2 linked regions of the Roseiconus lacunae genome follow. The protein of the gene in region 1 interacts with the protein of each later gene in a pairwise test. Links are inferred from orthologs where the notes say so. Each region holds a gene or a part of one and is shown on either strand. Other genes may lie near its edges.

Evidence for each region. Proteins that work in one complex are often made in the same cells at the same time.
Region 2: the proteins of gyrA (region 1) and FYC48_RS20930 interact in binary tests that used the Escherichia coli proteins (3 or more experiments, as listed by UniProt). The link is inferred for Roseiconus lacunae from one-to-one orthologs.

The regions. Positions count from the first base shown.
Region 1 is NZ_VSZO01000001.1:688,951-693,178, forward strand. Bases 434-3,688 are described here. They hold gyrA (DNA gyrase subunit A), read left to right. Parts: upstream 434-767; coding sequence 768-3,488; downstream 3,489-3,688. Other genes in these bases: FYC48_RS02330 (LL-diaminopimelate aminotransferase), read left to right, coding at 434-461; FYC48_RS02340 (hypothetical protein), read right to left, coding at 3,639-3,688. Also shown: more of FYC48_RS02330, read left to right, coding at 1-433; more of FYC48_RS02340, read right to left, coding at 3,689-4,228. UniProt on the Escherichia coli protein: A type II topoisomerase that negatively supercoils closed circular double-stranded (ds) DNA in an ATP-dependent manner to maintain chromosomes in an underwound state.
Region 2 is NZ_VSZO01000017.1:67,590-71,220, forward strand. The notes cover bases 429-3,515. They hold FYC48_RS20930 (DNA gyrase subunit B), read left to right. Parts: upstream 429-743; coding sequence 744-3,287; downstream 3,288-3,515. Other genes in these bases: FYC48_RS20925 (hemerythrin domain-containing protein), read left to right, coding at 429-575; FYC48_RS20935 (S1C family serine protease), read right to left, coding at 3,464-3,515. Also shown: more of FYC48_RS20925, read left to right, coding at 33-428; more of FYC48_RS20935, read right to left, coding at 3,516-3,631. UniProt on the Escherichia coli protein: DNA gyrase negatively supercoils closed circular double-stranded DNA in an ATP-dependent manner to maintain chromosomes in an underwound state.

The DNA.
Region 1 (4,228 bases):
GGCGAATGGGATTTGTCGCCGGGCATGAGCGAATCGTCTCGGCATTTGCCGACGTCAAAGACAACAGCGATAGCGGCCAGTTCATCGCGACGCAAAAAGCGGCCGCGGCGGCGCTCGATGACGACTCGATTCCCACGCGGATCAACGCCAAGTACCGCCGCCGAATGGAAAAGCTCGTCGCCGTGCTGAAGGATTGCGGCTTTGAGTGCGAGATGCCCGGCGGAACGTACTTCCTTTACACACCGTCGCCGAAAGGCACCGAAGGCGGTGAGACGTTCGACAAGGCCGAAGATGCGACTCGATTCCTGATCGAACAACTCGGCATTGTCACCGTTCCCTGGGACGACGCGGGCGCCTACTTGCGATTCAGCGTGACCTATGTCGCGGAATCCGAAGCAGACGAAGACGCGTTGATGTCGGAAACCAAGCAGCGATTGCTGAACGCCAAATTCGTTAGCTAAACGACGGCTGTGTGACGTTTTCGGTCGAGTCCGACGCGGGACTCGGCGGCGGGATTAAAAGCCTGCCCGAGCAGGTCCCCAAGGCCATTGCCGGTCGTTGTGAAAATGGCCCAAATTTGGTATCCTATGTGATTCTCGCTGAGCCCGAAAAAGACGGGTTTTTAGCGGCTTTTCACCCTTCCGCTAGGACACCAAGTGGCAGACGAAAACGACGATCAATCGCAGGATGAAGAGAACGGCTCCGGCGGCCCCCCACAGCCCGAAGGCGAGGGCGGCGGTGACGATCAAGACCGCGGCGAAGGCGCCTTGCGGCTGATCGATTTGCCGATCGAGGATGAGCTGCGGGAGAGCTATCTGACTTACGCGATGAGCGTCATCGTCAGCCGAGCCCTGCCCGATGTTCGCGACGGCCTGAAGCCCAGTCAGCGGCGGATCTTAGTCGCGATGAACGACCTGAACCTCGGGCCGGGCAGCAAGCGGGTGAAGTGTGCGAAGATTTCCGGTGACACCTCCGGTAACTACCACCCCCACGGTGAGTCGGTAATTTACCCGACGCTGGTTCGCATGGCCCAGGAATGGAACATGCGATCGCCCTTGATCGACAAGCAGGGAAATTTTGGTTCGATCGCGGGTCTGCCACCGGCGGCGATGCGGTACACCGAAGCCCGCCTCTCTGCCGTGGCCGCGGCACTGCTGGACGACCTGAAGCTCGACACCGTTGACTACATCCCGACTTATGACGAGGCGCGGACCGAGCCGACCGTATTGCCGAGCAAGTTCCCTAACTTGCTGGTCAACGGTTCCGGCGGGATCGCCGTCGGGATGGCAACGAGCATCCCGCCGCACAACCCGACCGAAATCTGCGACGCGTTGATCAAATTGATCGACGAACCGGAAACGAGCATCGACGAGCTTTGCGAAATCGTGCCCGGGCCGGACTTTCCCACCGGTGGCATCATCTGCGGCCGAGCGGGCATCCGCCGCGGCTACAAAACAGGCCGCAGCACGATCGTCGTTCGCGCTAAAACTCGCATCGAAGAGATGAAAGGCGGCCGTCACCGCATCATCGTTTCGGAAATCCCCTACCAGCAGTACCGCGACCGCGTGGTCGAAAAGATCGCCGCCTTGGTCAACGGCGATCGTATCAAGGGCATCTCCGGAATCCGCGATGAGTCGGACCTGAAGGAGCCGGTGCGTTTGGTAATCGAGCTGAAACGCAACGAAGATCCCGACGTGATCTTGAATCAGCTTTACCAGTTCTCGCCGCTCCAGGACACGATCTCGATGATCTTCCTGGCGTTGGTCGATGGTAAGCCGCGCGAGCTAACGCTGAAAGAAATGCTCGCCGAATTTTTGCGGCACCGCGTCAACGTAATCCGCAGACGAACCCAGTTCTTGCTGGCCAAGGCACGACGCCGAAAGCACACCGTCGAAGGCCTGCTGTTGGCACTGGCCAACATTGACGAGATTATCCAAACGATCCGCACAAGCCGCACGCAAGCCGAAGCGAAGCAACGTTTGATGGGGATCGAGTGTCCTGCATCGATGATGCAACGCGCCCTCGGTGACGAAGGTTTTCGACAATTTCAACTCGAACGCGGCGAAGCAGACACGTACGCGCTGACCAGTGTTCAGACCGACGAAATCCTGAAGATGCGTCTCGGTCAACTGGTCAACTTGGAACAGGAAAAGCTAACCGACGAGCATCGCCAGTTGCTCGAAGAGATCGCCGACTACCTGGACATCCTTGCCAACCAATCCCGTGTCCATGGCATCATCAAAGATGACCTGGAAGAGATGAAACGTCGTTTCGGGTCACCACGACGTACCGAAATCAGCAACGAAGAACTCGGTAACTTCGACCTCGAAGATCTGATCACCGAAGAAACGATGGTCGTTTCGATCAGTCACGAAGGGTACATCAAACGCACCCCCAGCAGTGTCTACAACACACAGCGCCGTGGCGGCAAAGGACTAAAAGGTGCCAAGACGGGTAGTGAAGACCCGATCGAACACCTGTTCGTCGCTAGCACCCACGCGTACTTGCTGTTCCTGACCACGACGGGCAAGGTCCGCTGGCAGAAAGTCTACGACCTGCCACAATTGCCCCGTGACGCCAAAGGCCGAGCGATCGTCAATCTGCTCGCACTCGAAGAAGGCGAAAAGATCGCGTCCTGCCTCGCGGTCCGTGACTTCAATCAAGAAGGCTACTATGTGGTCATGGCGACGCGAAATGGCCTCGTCAAAAAGACACCGCTGGAACAATACAGCCGCCCCAAACGAGGTGGCATCATCGCGATCAAACTGCGCGAAGATGACGAACTCGTTTCCGCCGCCGTTATCGGCCCCGGTGACGAAGTCATTCTGGTCACCTCGGCCGGAATGGCGATTCGTTTCCGCGAATCCGATGCCCGTCCGATGGGACGCAACACCTCCGGCGTCAAAGGCATCAGCCTGGTCGGCGATGACAAAGTCGTCGGGATGGTTGTCGCCGAACCCGAAGCGACGTTGCTGACGGTTTGCGAAAACGGCTACGGCAAACGCACCCCATTCGGCCCACACGCAAGCGAAGGCGAGAGCGATGCGGAATCAGAAGTCGACGGTGGATCTTCGTCGGCCCGCTACCGCACTCAAAAACGTGGCGGAAAAGGCCTTCGTGATATCAAGACCAGTGAACGCAATGGGAAAGTGATCGCGATCGCCCGCGTCGACGACCAAGACGAAATCTTCCTGATGACTGGCAAAGGAAAGATCCAACGAATCGCCGCCAAAGACGTGGGCGTGATCGGACGTAACACCCAAGGCGTCCGCATCATGAGCGTCGATGGTGATGACTCATTGATCGCCGCCGTTCGAATCCCACCGGAAGAGGACGCCGAGGAAGAAGCTGTCGCCTCCGCTTCACCATCCGATGGCAACACTGGGGCTGATGCTGAGCCGGATCAAGCGGCGACCAGCGATGCGGCGGCTGCCGAAGGCTCGAACGAGCCCGACTCGGAATCCGAACCACCGGCAGCCGATCAGTAACCGCCGAATGCGATACTCCGGTCCCCGCTTCACTCTCTCGCGCGGGAGTGAAGCGAAGGATCGATGCCCGTGAGAGATCGCAATCTCAGTGCCCGCCGAATTGGCACGCCTTCTTTGGTTCAACCCGACAAACGATCGACCGACAAACGATCAAGGCGAAAGCGACTCAAGCCCACAACGCATCACGTGATCGTTGGCTACAAGCCATTGCGATTGATCCATCCGCTTTGCGAGGATCTGCCAATGCTCTCGGTCAACGGCTAGTAACTGCGCCAACGAACTGGGCGTGTCCTCATCGACCCGAGTTCGACTAGCAAGCAACGATTGGATCCGCGCGCGTTGCTCGGCGTCTAAATCGTTCCGCGTCAGTGATGAGCGCAACAACGGCACAACGCAACTGCCATAGCTGGCAAGCTCTCGGACGGCAGCACGTCGATGTGCACTCTTCGTCGACTTCATTTGATCGACCAAGTCGTTGACTTGATCGCGCGACACCGTCGACAAGAGGTGGGTGTTCTGACGCAAATAGTTTTCCGTTCGCCGCGTCAACTCTGAAACACTGCGTCCCCGCAGAATACGAGCCAGGATCGACTCAAGGTGAACGCTAAACCCATCCTCGTCTTGGCCGACGATGTGCAGAAGTGTTGGGCCGGTACAGGCTTCATTTAGATTCGAAGCAACATCGGTGATGCGACGGGTTCGAAACAAGATTGGTCCGTCAACCGGTTGAATCAATTCAC
Region 2 (3,631 bases), on another replicon or contig:
GAAGCGTCTCAAAACGAATAGGAGGAGGCCCAATGAGTGATGCGATCACGCAAAGCAATACCGGGATTCCGGCAGTGTCAGCGCAAGGGGAGTCGTGGCAGATGCAACAGAAACGCAGCGGGCGTTTGGGAGTCAACGCCGCCTTCCTCCAAGAAATCAAAGACGACAACCGCCAGTTAAAAACGGATTGGGATCGGCTGGTCCCCATGTTGGCCCATCCCGAAACAGCCCTGAATCACTGGAATGAGATTGTCGCCGCCCTGGCGGAATTGCGTGACCAGCTTGCCATCCACTTTTCGCTCGAAGAGGCCTACGGTTACTTTGACGATGCGATCGATGTGGCCCCGCACCTAAGTGTCGAAGCTGAATCGTTAAAAGGCCAGCACACCGCACTGTTTGCCCAGATTCGCGACTTAGCTGATCAATTCGCCGAAGCCGACCTGAAACGCGACGGTCAAGTTGAAAAACTATTGCGGAAATTCGACGCCTTTCAGGCCGAATTTCAGACGCACGAAGAGTCCGAATTGAAGCTGATTCTCGATTCCTTTGGTGACGACATCGGCGTCGGCGACTGAATCCAGATTTGTGGCGGCAACATCGAGCCAATCGAGGCTCAGACGTCTCGCGAAAAGCCTGGAAAAATGCTAGAATCCGGCTTCTAATAGCAGCCCTTCGGGCCTTGCCCGAAGGTGGCAATTCCCCGGAGGTGCGATGATGTTTTTCCGCCTCCTTGATAGGGTTCTATGAGCGACGCCTCCTCCCCAGAACCGGCCGATTCTGAACCAATTGATTCGACTCCCGCACTGAGCGCCACCCCGGCGGCGAACGAGGAGTACACCGACGAGGATCTCAAGCACCTCTCCGACCTCGATCACGTTCGAAAACGCCCCGGGATGTATATCGGCGATACCTCCACTCGCGGTCTGCATCACCTTGTCTACGAAGTCGTCGACAACTCGATCGACGAGGCGATGGCGGGATTCGCGAGTAAGGTTTCGGTGACCGTACACACCGACGGAAGCGTGACGGTCGAAGATGACGGCCGCGGTATCCCTGTCACCCAGCACAAAGAACTGTCTGCCGAGATGGGCCGCGAAGTCAGCACGCTCGAGGGCGTGATGACGGTATTGAAATTCGGCGGCAAGTTCGAGAAAGGCGCCTACCAAACCTCCGGTGGTTTGCACGGCGTCGGCGTCACGGTGGTGAATTTCCTCAGCCAATGGGCCGAAACCGAAGTCAGCCGAGATGGCTTTACGTGGAGCCAGGAATACGAGCGTGGCGTCGCGACCGGCCCCGTCGTCAAGGGCCGTGAGACGAGCAAGACCGGCACGAAAACCACCTTCAAAGCTGACTCGCAAATCTTTTCCGTTACCAAGTACAGCTTTGACACGCTGAACAAACGACTGCAGGAACTGGCGTTCCTTAATAGCGGCGTACGGATCACGTTCTTAGATGAACGCAACGGCGAAGGCGGCGACTTTCGCTACGAACGTGGTATCACCGAATTTGTCGAACACCTTAACCGCGCCAGCGATGCATTGCATGCCGATGTGATCTCCATCGTCGGCGAGAAAGAAGGGTGCCAGTACGAGATCGCACTTCAGTACAGCACCGAGTACACCGAAAACGTCCAGTCCTACGTCAACAACATCCACACCATCGAAGGCGGAACGCACGTTAGCGGTTTCCGATCGGCATTGACGCGGACGTTGAATAATTACGGCAAGAAAGAAAACCTGCTGAAGAATGCCGCACTCAACGGTGACGACATCCGTGAAGGGATCACGGCAGTCATCAGTGTTCGAGTCCCACATCCTCAGTTCGAAGGACAAACGAAGACAAAGCTGGGCAATAGCGAAGTCGACGGGATCATCGCCGCCGGCGTCGGTGAACAACTCGCGAAGTACCTCGAAGAAAACCCCCGAACTGCCAAGGCAATCGTTCGCAAAGGCTTGCTCGCGTCGGAAGCCCGTGAAGCCGCTCGCAAAGCAAAGGATCTGCTGCGAAAACGAAAAGACGCCCTCGGGGGCGGCGGCCTGCCTGGCAAGCTTCGCGATTGCATCAGCAAAGAGATGGAGCGGTGTGAGCTTTACCTAGTCGAAGGTGACTCGGCGGGTGGATCCGCCGAAGGTGGGCGGATGCGCGATTACCAAGCCATCCTGCCACTTCGCGGTAAGATCATCAACGCGTACAAGAGCCGCGAAGACAAGGTCCTGGCAAACGAAGAAGTTCGCTCGATGATTCAAGCCATCGGGACTGGTATCGGTAACGACCAAGACATTTCCAAACGTCGCTACAACAAGATTGTGGTGATGACTGACGCCGACGTCGATGGAAGCCACATTCGCACGTTGCTACTGTGTTTCTTCTATCGCCAAATGTACCAATTGGTCGCCGACGGGCATGTCTATGTGGCACAACCGCCGTTGTTCCGTGTGACCCAAGGCCGCAACCGGTACTACGTTCAAACCGAAGAAGAAATGAAGGGCCAATTGCTCGACCGCGGTTTGAATGACACCGTCTTCGAAGCCGAAGACGGTCGTCGCGTCGAAGGCGATCAGATGCGAAAGCTGTGCTCGTCGCTTGCTTCGATGGAAGACGCAATCTTGGCACTCGAACGTCGCGGCGTTTCGCTACGGGTTCATGCGCAACGCCTTGACCCGGTGTCGAACAAATTACCCGCGTGGTTGCTGACGTACGGGAACGAAGAACATTGGTTCCAAAGTACCGACGAAGTTCAGGAACACCTGACCGCGAACCAACTGATCCTCGATGACGAAGCCCGCGCCGAGGAAACCGAAGGCGAAGGCGCATCGGCTGAAACAGAAGAAGCAAAGCCCGAAGAACAAAAGCAGATCGCGCACTTGGCCGAATTGCACGAAGTCCGCACGATCAATAGTGGCTTGAAAGAAATCGCCGTCATCGGGTTCTCAATCGATGACCTGATTCCCGCCGATCGGACCGGACTGACGACGCCACGATTCGAACTCGTTCGTGGAGAAGACACTCGGCGACCGCTCGACGACCTTCGTGAGCTGCTGCCCGAAGTGCGTGCGGCCGGTGAAAAGGGTCTGCAAGTGACTCGCTTTAAGGGACTGGGCGAAATGAACGCCGAGGAGCTTCGTGAGACAACGCTGGACCCAACCAACCGAACGCTGGTCAAGGTGAACATGAAAGACGCCGGAGCGGCGGACGAAATGTTCCGACTGCTGATGGGCGATAAGGTCGAACCACGTCGCGAATTTATCGAAAAACACGCCCTCGACGTGCGAAATCTCGACGTCTAAGACCACACGCGATTGCCGCGGGCCTCGATCGCTGCGGGGCTCGCCCGCTACCCGTTTTCGGTAGAAGTGGCCCGACAACAACGCGATCGGACGACGGCATTTGCTTGGTCGCATTTTCCGATTCGCGCTGGCGCGATACGCAGCTGCGCCGTCGGCCGGCACCGCTCCCTAACACGTTATTGCCGACGAGCTTCGTCGAGCATGCTCACCATCTCGGCACTGACCAACGCCGAGGGCAACGCGTAGGTAACGACACGCCCGGCGCGGGCGATATTGACGCCGATTATATTACCATCGGAATCGAGGATCGGCCCGCCGCATTGATTGGGCGCCAGAACCGTGTC